4 regions of the Paenibacillus sp. VT-400 genome follow, and region 1 is predicted to be linked to each of the others. Evidence: predicted binding sites of a transcription regulator. Region 1 holds the regulator's gene; each other region holds the start of a gene.
The links. The regulator Rex, encoded in region 1, represses fermentation and respiration genes when NADH is low (regulators of the CRP and FNR family bind a similar motif). The targets are predictions, from matches to a motif close to TTGTGAAATATTTCACAA.
Positions count from the first base shown of each region.

Region 2: a site for Rex is predicted at 1,742-1,759, ahead of adhE (bifunctional acetaldehyde-CoA/alcohol dehydrogenase). Genes of this name have one in related genera too.
Region 3: a site for Rex is predicted at 1,664-1,681, ahead of pflB (formate C-acetyltransferase). Genes of this name have one in related genera too.
Region 4: a site for Rex is predicted at 1,207-1,224, ahead of EL84_RS23690 (L-lactate dehydrogenase). Genes of this name have one in related genera too.

Region 1 is NZ_LELF01000067.1:3,326,591-3,329,798, forward strand. It holds gene EL84_RS25205 (amidohydrolase) at 1-1,011, opposite strand, end outside; gene EL84_RS25210 (redox-sensing transcriptional repressor Rex) at 998-1,651, opposite strand; gene dinG (ATP-dependent DNA helicase DinG) at 1,871-3,208, opposite strand, start outside.
Region 2 is NZ_LELF01000067.1:3,524,491-3,527,698, forward strand. It holds gene adhE (bifunctional acetaldehyde-CoA/alcohol dehydrogenase) at 1-1,661, opposite strand, end outside; gene EL84_RS26220 (Crp/Fnr family transcriptional regulator) at 2,092-2,808, shown strand; gene EL84_RS26225 (hypothetical protein) at 2,898-3,208, opposite strand, start outside.
Region 3 is NZ_LELF01000067.1:3,520,258-3,523,465, forward strand. It holds gene pflB (formate C-acetyltransferase) at 1-1,581, opposite strand, end outside.
Region 4 is NZ_LELF01000067.1:2,972,530-2,975,737, reverse strand. It holds gene EL84_RS23690 (L-lactate dehydrogenase) at 203-1,132, opposite strand; gene EL84_RS23685 (WD40/YVTN/BNR-like repeat-containing protein) at 1,470-2,747, shown strand; gene EL84_RS32165 (hypothetical protein) at 2,895-3,104, shown strand.

The DNA of each region.
Region 1 (3,208 bases):
TGCTGGCACTGCCGTCGGGTCACCAGATACACCTTTGTGAATCAATGCAGCCAGTCTCATTTCCTCGAACATATCCAGGTTGTTGTTACTTGCTGGACCGTCTGTTCCGAGTGACACGGTAACTCCTGCTTTCAGCAACGCAGGTACCCGCGCAACACCGGAAGCGAGTTTCAGATTACTTCCCGGGTTATGGGATACAGCCACATCATGGCGGGCCAGAATCTCAATCTCTTCGTCATTCAGATGCACCGCATGTGCAACCAGGGATGGACGAGAGAAAAAGCCCAGTTTCTCCAGATGTGCCACAGGACGCAGTCCATAATCAGCCACGTTCTGCTCGACTTCACGAAGCGTTTCCGACATATGTGTATGAAGGGGAAGGTTTAGGTCGTTCGCGACCTGCACAAGCTTCTCTATGTAGTCAGGAGGGCATGTATATGGGGCGTGTGGCGAGATTACGGTTGTAATGCGACCATCTGCCTGTCCATTCCACTCACGTGCAAACGCTGCCGACTCCTCCAGCTTCCGCAATTGTTCTTCTTCCGAGCACAGCCCGATTACACCACGTGCCAGTGCCGCTCTAACGCCGGATTGCTCCACAACTTTGGCAACTTGATCCATGTGATCGTACATGTCCAGGAAAGCTGTAGTTCCGCCTTTCAACATTTCAAGCACTGATAGCGAAGTTCCCCAATATACATCTTCTGAAGTCATTTTCGCTTCCATCGGCCACATTTTTTCCTGCAACCATACTTGCAATGCAAGATCGTCTCCGTGCCCTCTGAGCAACGACATCGCTGCATGACCATGCGTATTGATCAGACCCGGCAGGAAGAACAGTCCTTTTCCATCCACTTTGGTACAATTTTTGTCTTCATCCGGCAATGTCTCACCAATATGCACAATCTTGTCATTCTCAACAACCATGTATCCGTGGACCACGTTCCATGTTGTGCCGCCTTCATTAACGGCAAATTTGCCGTTGTGAATTACCCATCTATTTGTTGTCATCTTCCTCGTCGTCCTTTCCAGTCTCCAAGTAATAGGCCAAACTAAGCAGATCCGTTGTAAAGTCAGCATGGTGAATGCGGATATGCGGCGGTGTTTTTAGAATGGTTGGTGCAAAATTAAGGATCGCTTCAATTCCTGATTCAATAAGCTGATCGGCTACATTTTGGGCTTCCGTATCCGGAACCGTGATAATTCCGATGCGAATATTTTCCGTTTTAACCGCTTCCGTCAATTCATCCATTGGTTTTACCGTCAAACTGTTGATTTGACTACCAATCTTCGGTCCGTATGCATCAAATACTGCAACAATCTTCATGTTGTCTTTCAGATATGCGTTGTAGTTGGACAAGGCCTGTCCTAGGTTACCCGCGCCTACCAGAGCTACATTAATTTGCTGATCAATTTTGAGAATGTGACGAATTTTCTCGATCAGATATGATACATCATACCCGATCCCTTTACGACCAAAATCACCGAAGTAAGCCAGGTCTTTACGAATTTGGGCCGGATTCAGATCCAGCCTCTGTCCAAGCTCTTGAGAAGAAACAGTAGCCACCTCACGCTGATGCAACTCGTTCAAATAACGCAAGTATACAGGCAGACGTCGTACCACCGCTTCCGAAATTTTATCCGATTTCATTCTTGCTCCCCCTTACCAAGGCCACGATAAAATAATAGATGAAAAGATGAGCATTCTGTATAAAACTCAAAGATAAACGTGACATTTTATACAGAATGCTCCTTGTAATTTGGGTTATAAGTTCTTACGTGCAACTGCTTTAATCGGATACGGAAATATCTAATAAAGTTTAACGCCAAACGATAGTGTCATGCAATGATATAACGAACAAAACAACCATTATTTTTGTTCATTAGCAGGTTTTTCCAACCACTCGGTAATTCGTGGAACCATCTGCTCCGTGAGCATGTGTTCCATTTTGGGACCAGGTAATGAATATAAAAAGAATTTACCATAGTACGCTTCAATCACCCGTGTATCATAAACAATGACAATTCCTCTGTCCTTTGCTGTACGCACCAATCGGCCAAATCCCTGTTTGAAACGAATGACCGCTTGTGGCACGGACAGTTTCATGAACGGATTTTTCTTCTGTTCCTGAAGCAGCTCACTCTTGGCTTCCACCAACGGATGATTCGGTGGCTGGAAAGGCAGTCGAACAATAGCGAGACAGGTTAGCGCGTCTCCCGGGATATCTACACCCTCCCAGAAGCTGCTTGTGCCCAGAAGTACCGTTGCTTTGGCATCTTGAAACCTGCGAGTCAATTTGGAACGACTTCCACTGTCAACGCCTTGCCCAAGCAACGAGATGTCGTTGCCAGACAGTGCCTCCTTCAGCGGATCATAGACCTGTCGCAACATCTTGTATGAAGTAAACAGAACCATCATGCGTCCACGCGTAGCAATTGCCGTCTCTGCAAGTGATTGCACCAGCATATTAACAAAGTGCGCATCACCCACACTTCCCTTCACACTCGGGAAATCACGCGGAATCACCAGAAGTGCCTGATCGCGATAGTTGAAAGGTGATGGCAACATCGACGTTAACAGCCGATTGTTCTCGGCCGCTTCCTGCAAGCCAAGCTGTTCAATCATGAACTGGAATGACTTATCTACCGAAAGCGTAGCCGATGTAAGCACAACACTTTTCTTTTTATCAAAAAATAAATCCTTAAGTTGTGCACTCACATCTACAGGTACGGCATACAGCTGGAGAGATTTGCTGCGGAATTGGCCGCTGGCTTCCATCCAGTACACCGTTTTGGCATCATCCATACGCATGAAGAAACGTAGATTCTCCTTCAATGTGGTCAGATCTTTCAGCAGTCCTGTAATGTCCGTGATCAGACTATCCGATTGATAATCATCCTGATCTTCTTTCACCTCAAGCAGCAATTTGTCCCCTTTGCGAACCAAATCGCCCAGAGTCACATAGATCTGGTTCTCCAGATCCTGCAACTCCTGCCATTTTGCAGGTTTCTGAGATGCTTTCAGACGCAGTGAAAATTGCCCCGTCTCTCCCGGTGAAGCATCACTTCGTTCAGGCAACAGACCAAACAAGGCATCGCTCATACGATCCCACAGCTCCTTAACTTCAAGAGCGAGCGGGAACATCTGATCCACCATGGAGCCCCATTGCACCGAATTTTCATGCCCGGATAACTGCGAACGAAGCAT
Region 2 (3,208 bases), 200 kb from region 1:
GATCCACCGCCGAGTGCGATAATGCAGTCTGGTTGGAAGCGGCGCATCATTTCGGTTCCGCGATCGACCGTTGTTGTGGATGGATCTGGCTCAACATCGGAGAACACTTCGATCGCTACTGGCATTTGGCGTTGACGCAGATAGTGTTCTACCTTTTCAACATATCCAAGCTTCACCATCATGGCATCCGTAATAATCGCCACACGTGTGATGTCAGGCATTTTGGCAAGATACTGCGTTGCCCCTTTTTCGAAGTAGACTTTGTTCGGCACTTTGAACCATTGCATATTCACGGTACGGCGAGCCACCCTTTTCACATTGATTAAGTTCACAGCGGTTACGTTGGAAGAAGTCGAGTTACGTCCGTATGATCCGCATCCCAGTGTCAATGACGGCATGTTTGTGTTGTAGATATCCCCGATGGCACCATGTGTGGATGGTGAGTTCACAATAATCCGTCCAGTTTGCAGACGATCTGCGAATTTGCCGATCACTTCTTCATTTGTGGAGTGGATAACCGAGGAGTGACCCATGCCGCCAAAAGCAACCACTTCTGCTGCACGTTCAATGCCCTCTGCTGCCGTTTTAACTTTGTAACAAGCCAGTACCGGGCTTAATTTCTCAGCCGACAATGGGAATTTGGTACCTACCCCTTCAATCTCGGCCACGAGAATTTTGGTGCCTGCTGGAACTTCAATACCGCACAATTTCGCAATGCTTACCGCAGATTGACCAACAATCGCCGGGTTCACCGCACATTTCTCGGTATTAATCGCACCTGCTGTCAATTTTGCTGCTTCATCTTTGTTAACAAAGTAACAGCCATTTGCAATCATTTTTTTCTTCACTTGATCAAAGATCGGTTCTTCAATGATGACCGCTTGCTCGGAAGCACAGATCATGCCGTTATCGAAAGACTTGGACAGGATCAAATCCGTTACTGCCTGATTGATATCCGCGCTTTTCTCGATAAAGCAAGGTACGTTACCCGGTCCTACGCCCAGTGCAGGTTTACCACAGCTGTACGCTGCACGTACCATGCCTGATCCGCCTGTTGCCAGAATGAGAGCCACATCATTGTGATTCATCAGTTCGTTTGTACGATCCATGGAAGGATCATCAATCCACTGGATACAATCTGCTGGTGCACCATGTTTCACAGCCGCTTCCAGCAGGATTTTGGCAGCTTCCCGGCTACAATTCTGTGCAGATGGGTGAAAACCAAAGATGATCGGGTTACGCGTCTTGATGGAAATCAATGCTTTAAACATCGTCGTTGATGTTGGGTTGGTAACTGGTGTAATACCCATGATGATGCCGACCGGCTCCGCAATTTTTTGGAAGCTTTCATACTCGTTATCTTCAATCACACCTACGGTTTTATCGTACTTGATACTGTGGTACACATATTCTGTTGCAAATATATTTTTGGTGATTTTATCCTCATATACTCCGCGGCCTGTTTCTTCTACGGCCATCTTGGCGAGCATCATGTGTTTATCCAGACCCGCAAGCGCCATTGCTTGCACAATCCGGTCAATCTGCTTCTGGTCCATCTTCATGAATGCGGCGTGTGCTTTATTCGCTTTGTCGATTAACGTTTGAATATACTGACCTGCTGTCGGTTCTTTTGCTGGGGCGACTTCGTTCTTTACAGCCATCTCCCTCATCCTCCTAAAGGTTCGTATTAGTTTGTCTCTCTCGTTTACATTCACATCGTAACATGACAATAAACTTAATTATGTGATTTTTTTCACAAAGTATAACAAATTTAATTTAAGTTTTGTAGTGTCCTTCATACGACCATTTTCACTTCCTATTTAAAATATAGAGCTGTAAAATTCATCCTCTCCATTAAAAGTGAATTTTATCACAATGTTTGAAATTTCGTCATTTTTGCCCCCTTTCCTTCCCCCTCAAACGGTAAGATTAGGTATATACTGAACTTAAAAATTGAACCACCGCAATTTGTACCGTCCTTCCTCCCGGCCGAGATGACCCTGATCAGGACGGCAACGGTTTGCGGCGAACCTCGGAGGCTACTGCTTACTACAGAAGGTCGTCCGATGGACATAAAGGGGAGATAGACTTATGAGAGAACTAACAACTGTACTGGAAAAGCGCGGTAATACTAACTGTTTCTCGGAAGCAAATTTCAACCATCTGCTGGTTACCATGAAAGATAGAACCTATCCGGAAGGTACACATCTGTACTGGGAAGGCGACATCTCTGACAAACTTTATTATATGAAACGGGGCCGTGCCCAGATCACCAAATCCACGGATGAAGGCAAGGAACTGATCATGTACATGTATCAATCCGGTGATATGATTGGGCAGGCTGATCCCTTCTTTGGCTCTAAACACAGCTTCTCAGCGGAAGTATTGGAGGACAGTGAGATCGGTGTACTGGAACATAAAGACCTGGAAATGTTAATCTGCCAGCATTGTGACTTCGCGATCGATTTTATGAAATGGATGGGCATCCACCACCGGTTGACACAGACCAAATTCCGGGATCTCATGTTATATGGCAAACCGGGTGCACTTTGCTCCACCCTCATTCGGTTGTCGAATTCGTATGGTGAGCCTCATGGAGAGCATGTCATTATTCACAAAAAAATTACCCATACGGACCTGTCCAATATGATTGGAGCCACTCGTGAAAGTGTAAACCGCATGTTAAGCGATCTGCGTAAGAAAGATGGGATTGAATATGACAATGGCATGATTGTCATCAAAGATCTGAAGATGCTGCAAGGAATCTGTCACTGTGAGCTTTGCCCGAACGAGATCTGTCGTATTTAACATTTGACTATGATAATCGGATATTGCTTATATATATTTAATGAAAAAAAGCCCAGTTCTCTAAAAAGAGATTGGGCTTCTTGGTATACTTAGGATGCATTGGTCAATTCAAGCTTTACCGCATCACGTGGATTCAATTTCATGTCCAGACCATTTTCCATTAATTCTTTGTCATTCACCATAATGACCCACCGCTCATTCATACGAGGCGTGACATTCTCGACCGAAACGACAAATTTGTTATTCTCCGACATTCTTACAATGCCGCTCGACTTCAACACATCACGAACTGTGCACTCCTGAACGTAGACGCCGGCATATTGACGATTAAGGGTTGGCATAATGTTTCCACCGCTAACCTTGAGTAACGTTGTCTGATATGCAACGCCATCCCCCCCAC
Region 3 (3,208 bases), 190 kb from region 1:
CAGACCAGCGATACCACAAGCCATCGTACGTACAATATCACGGTCATGTAATGCCATTTCGATACGCTCATAGCTGTATTTATCGTGCATGTAGTGAATGACGTTGAGGGTGTTCATATACAGCTTAGCCAGCCACTCCATCATTGGTTTGAAGCGTTTCATAACCTCATTGTAATCCAGCACTTCGCTAGTAATGGCAGGATACTCAGGTCCAACTTGTGCTCCGGATTTCTCGTCACGACCACCGTTGATCGCATACAGGAGAGCTTTTGCCAGGTTGGCACGAGCGCCGAAGAATTGCATTTGTTTCCCGATCTTCATAGCCGACACACAGCAAGCAATACCGTAATCGTCACCGTAGATCGGACGCATCAGATCATCATTCTCATACTGAATTGAACTTGTTTCAATGGATACTTTGCTGCAATAATCTTTGAAAGCTTCTGGAAGTTTCGTTGACCAGAGAACAGTCAAGTTTGGTTCTGGTGCAGGACCCAAGTTGTGCAGTGTATGCAGGAAACGGAAGCTGTTTTTGGTTACGCGTGTTTCGCCATTCACGGACATACCACCGATGGACTCAGTCACCCATGTTGGATCTCCACTGAACAGTTCGTTGTAATCCGGTGTACGCAGGAATTTGACGATCCGCAGTTTCATTACGAAATGGTCAACCAATTCCTGAGCCTGTTCTTCGGACAAAATCCCTTCTTGCAGGTCACGTTCAATGTAGATATCCAGGAAAGAAGATACACGTCCGAGTGACATCGCAGCACCGTTCTGTTCTTTGATCGCAGCCAGATAACCGAAGTACAACCATTGGAATGCTTCTTTTGCTGTTGTCGCTGGCAAGGAAATATCGAACCCGTGCATATCGCCCAATTGTTTCAATTCTTGCAATGCACGAATCTGTTCAGACAATTCTTCCCGCAGACGAATGACATCTTCATCAATAACATCAACTTCGAGTGCATTCAGTTCGCCTTTTTTGTTACGAATCAGGAAGTCTACCCCGTACAAAGCTACACGACGATAGTCACCGATGATCCGGCCACGGCCGTAAGCATCTGGCAGACCTGTAATAATTCCTGCTTTACGCGCTGCACGCATGTCGGAAGTATAAGCATCGAATACACCTTGGTTATGTGTTTTGCGAATGTTTGTAAATATATCAATGACGCCCTGTGGCATTTCAAAGCCATATGCCTCACATGCGTCAATCATCATGCGAATTCCGCCTGTTGGTTGAATGGAACGTTTGAACGGAGCATCGGTCTGAACGCCGACAATCTGCTCTTTGGATTGATCCAGATAACCGGGTTGGTGAGAAATAATAGTACCTGGTGTGTTCACGTCAACGTCAAGGACACCGCCGTTATCCCGTTCTTTTTTGGTCAGATCAGATACGATCTCCCATAATTCTTTGGTATTCTGGGTTGCACCTGCGAGAAATGCTTCGTCGCCGTAATACGGAGACAAGTTGTGTGCCAGAAAATCATTCACATCTACGGATTTGGTCCATGTTCCTTTGGTAAAGTTTCTCCAGCCTGTTTGTTGTTTGACATCTTTTTCAATCACCGACATCGTAATCCCTCCACTAATTTGGATTTCTGGACACATAACATCTTGCTTCATTCGTAGCATTGTGTGCCCAGAGCCGCGATTAATGTGAATTGTTTCACATAAACCGGAACATGTTCTCTCTACTTGGGAACCGGAACCGCGGGATGAATGTTTTTCTTACATTTTCAGTATACGACTTGGGGCTTTCATCATCTGTGATTTTTGTCACAAAGCCAGTGAACTAACTCACTCCACCTGCGCTTTGTCCCATTGACCCCTGTAAATTCACACTTAGCCACTGCGCGGGCAGAACAACTTCCGATCGCTGTTATCCCCGGATTTTTTCAATTTTATTTTTCAAAGGGTAAAATCCGGGGATAAAGGCGAACGCTCCGCTTCTTCAGTTTTTTCTGCCCACTCCGTTATTGTGTGAACATCTGGCTCAAACAGCCACATCACGGATTCCGTGTAACCTCTCTAGAACCCTTTTGCTCCTCTATGCTCGGAGCAAACCAAATCTTAGATTAAATCCTGAAAAACAGATGCTCGCTCTTCTGTTTTTCTGCCCACTCCGTTATTGTGTGAACATCTGGCTCAAACAGCCACGTCACGGATTCCGTGTAACCTCTCTAGAACCCTTTTGCTCCTCTATGCTCGGAGCAAACCAAATCTTAGATTAAATCCTGAAAAACAGATGCTCGCTCTTCTGTTTTTCTGCCCACTCCGTTATTGTGTGAACATCTGGCTCAAACAGCCACGTCACGGATTCCGTGTAACCTCTCTAGAACCCTTTTGCTCCTCTATGCTCGGAGCAAATCAAATCTTAGATTAAATCCTGAAAAACAGATGCTCGCTCTTCTGTTTTTCTGCCCACTCCGTTATTGTGTGAACATCTGGCTCAAACAGCCACGTCACGGATTCCGTGTAACCTCTCTAGAACCCTTTTGCTCCTCTATGCTCGGAGCAAATCAAATCTTAGATTAAATCCTGAAAAACAGATGCTCGCTCTTCTGTTTTTCTGCCCACTCCGTTATTGTGTGAACATCTGGCTCAAACAGCCACGTCACGGATTCCGTGTAACCTCTCTAGAACCCGTTGCTCCTCTATGCTCGGAGCAAATCAAATCTTAGAATAAATCCTGAAAAACAGATGCTCGCTCTTCTGTTTTTCTGCCCACTCCGTTAATGTGTGAACATCTGGCTCAAACAGCCACATCACGGATTCCGTGTAACCTCTCTAGAACCCTTTGCTCCTCTATGCTCGGAGCAAACCAAACCTTAGAATAAACCCTGAAAAACAGATGCTCGCTCTTCTGTTTTTCTGCCCACTCCGTTAATGTGTGAACATCTGGCTCAAACAGCCACATCACGGATTCCGTGTAACCTCTCTAGAACCCTTTGCTCCTCTATGCTCGGAGCAAACCAAACCTTAGAATAAACCCTGAAAAACAGATGCTCGCTCTTCTGTTTTTCTGCCCACTCCGTTAATGTGTGAACATCTGGCTCAAACAGCCACATCACGGATTCCGTGTAACCTCTCTAGAACCCTTTTGCTCCTCTATGCTCGGAGCAAATCAAATCTTAGATTAAATCCTGAAAAACAGGTGCTTCGCTCTTCTGTTTTTCTGCCCACTCCGTTATTGTGTGAA
Region 4 (3,208 bases), 350 kb from region 1:
GATGGTGGATATTTAAACATAATTAATATTATGTAAACTAATATCTGAAATCTAAATAGGCCTATAATAGAAATCAAACAAAAGAACCATTCGCCTCTTCTCTTTAGAAGAAACAAATGGCCCTTTTGGCTAAGACAGATATCTTAATTTACAACTTTTAACGTGCTAAATCGTTCACGATATGAATGATTGCGCGATTGAATTACTCGAGTCCAGCGATCTGTTCTTTTAATTTGTTAGCAGAAGCCTGGAAAGCCACTTTTTCGGTTTCATTCAACGGAAGAGGCAGAATTTCGCGCACACCGTTGCGATCGACAACACATGGAACACCCAGATAAACATCCGATACACCATTGTAATCTTCAAGGTACGTGGATACGTTCAGAACGGAGCCTTCGTTGCCGAGAATTGCAGCTACAATGCGGTCCAGAGCAAGGGCGATTGCATAGGAAGTCGCTCCTTTGGCATTAATAATCTCATACGCTGCATTTTTGGTACGGTCGAAGATATCCTGCTGTGTTTCTTCATCCAATTCCAGATCTGTTCCTGCAACGTTAGCCAGGCTCCATACTGGTACTTCGGAATCGCCGTGCTCACCAATAATATGTGCGTGAATACTACGCGGGTCGATCCCTTTATTTTTACCAATCAGGTAACGGAAACGTGCGCTATCGAGCAATGTACCTGAACCGATGACACGTGAAGCAGGCCATCCACTTTGTTTCCATGAAGTATAGGACAAAATATCTACAGGATTGGTTGCAATCAGCAAAATACCATGAGAATTCACTTCAGTAATACGCTCGATAATATCTTTGAAAATGCTTGCATTTTTCTTCAGCAGATCAATCCGGGTTTCGCCCGGCTTCTGGGAAGCGCCGGCTGTAATAATAATGATATCTGCATCTTTGCAGTCGGAATAATCGCCAGCCCATACTTTCACGCCTCCCGTAAATGGAAGACCGTGGTTCATATCCAGCATTTCGCCGGTTGCTTTATCATGATTCACATCCACAAATACCAACTCGGACGAACGCTGTCTCAACATTAGCGTGTATCCCGTTGTTGTTCCCACCGCACCCATGCCTACAATCACGACACGACTTGGTTTCAGAGCTGCACTATTTGTCATGTTCAATATCCTCTCCTTTTTGGGTTATACTCCCATCCATATTAAGGGATTAGAGAATATAAAGCGAGTGTTGTCTATAAAATAGTTCACATTTCATGTCTTTTTACCAAGTATTCCGTCGAAAAACAGTTTAGGATGAAATTAATGGTAATAAATGTGCGACCTATAGCCCAGAGTATGAGCTGGAAAAAGGGAGCGGGCCGACCATGAGTGGGCAATGAGCCTTTTACATAAGGTTTGTGGTAGAATAGGAGCAGTGGATTCTGATGAATCGTAAATAAAACGCCATAGGACAGGCATGCGCGCCTGTATATTGGATGAGAGAGGTGGAACCCACTTGCGTTTGCAATGGATTAAAATCGCGCAGACAGCATTGCTGTCTATAGGTATAGCAGCTGTATTGGCTGCATGCAACGACTCAGATCAACCTCCGGTAGCAGAACCTCCGCAGCAGCAGGAGGACGCCGGGAATACAGGGCAGACGTTAACTGTCGTTCCCCCTGTGAACAGTACAGAATCTGCAGATATGGCCAAGTACCAAATACAGACCCGTTTGACCGATTTTCAGTTGCTTAATGACAACGGAGGATTGGCGTGGGGGGTGACGCGGAATGCGCTGCGCCTGTACTACACTCAGGATCAGGGAAAGACCTGGACCAATATTTCACCTTCGGAAAATGTACAATTTCCGGCTAACCCTAAATATGGACAAAGCATTTATTTTGTAGATCGTGCGCACGGTTGGATTGTTCGTGAAGGTATGGGTGGAACAGATACCATGGTGCTTCGCACCAACAATGGGGGCGTGACATGGAGTCTGTCTTCTCTGTCCAAGACGGATAAAGTGACTGCGATCTCATTTGTATCTCCTGAAAAAGGCTGGATTCTCACTACGGTCGATACCGCTATTGGTAAACAGGACAAGAAACTTTACTTCACCGAGGACGGTGGAATTACCTGGAATCGGATGTCATCCAGTGATGAAGATGGCAAACAGGAAGCAGAAGAGATTTCCAAACGTGGATACACCACGGGCATGACTTTCTCGGATCCAAAACATGGTTTCTTAACAGCGCTGGAGTTCGGCACACCGAAGTTGTATGTAACATCAGACGGTGGAGAGAACTGGGATACTGGACCATCTTTCTTTGATCGAAACAAATTCAACGGGTGTGGGAATTTCAGTGTCAGTTCACCACAATTTTTTGGACGTGAAGCGCAATCAGCCTGGATGTCAATGTCCTGTTCTAAAGGGGAGGGCACGACATTCAATGGATTTTTTACCACCGACGGCGGAAAGAGCTGGAAGCTGTCCAATTTCACTTTAAACAAACAAACGGGTCCGAATCGTAACCTTTCACCAGTATTTCTGAACGCATCGGAAGGTTGGGCGATGCAAAAGGGCATAACCTACCACACCAAGGATGCGGGCAAAACGTGGAGCGCTCTTCCTGCAAGCAGTGTACTGGAGAAAATTCTCGAAGATTATCCGGAAATTGTGAAGATGCAGATGGTTACCCCCAAGCTTGGCTGGATATTGGTTGAAAATACAGATGCCAAAAGATCGTTGTTATTGCAAACGGTAGATGGCGGTGTACATTGGAAAGTACTCTAAAGTAGAGTGTTATCGATGTGAATAGATAGGAGAATGGAGAGGAGCCTAAGGGTTCCTTTTCTTTTTTTGCTTAGTTTGTGAAATAAATCACAAATAAATACGTCAGAAGGTGATATATTTAACTCAACAAGAGAAGGAGTGATGAAGATGAGAACCAACGGTCAAACTCAATTCACGCAGGCGGATGAATTAACCAGATATATGCTTCAATTATGCTACACATGCGACGATGCGAATCGTTGTACCACAGAGGATGCAGTGAAGGCTTGCATGGCAAAACACGCACAGGCAGACCAGCCCGAACCAGCTGAAGGTGGAGAAGTAACTCGCGGGTATATGGACTTGATGTACGCATAGTTATCAAAACGGATCAAAGAAGGCTGATATATCAACGTTTTGCCCCTGAAGTACCCCCCTAGAATAGGACATTGGAAAAACCTCTGGGTTTAGCCGATGAAATT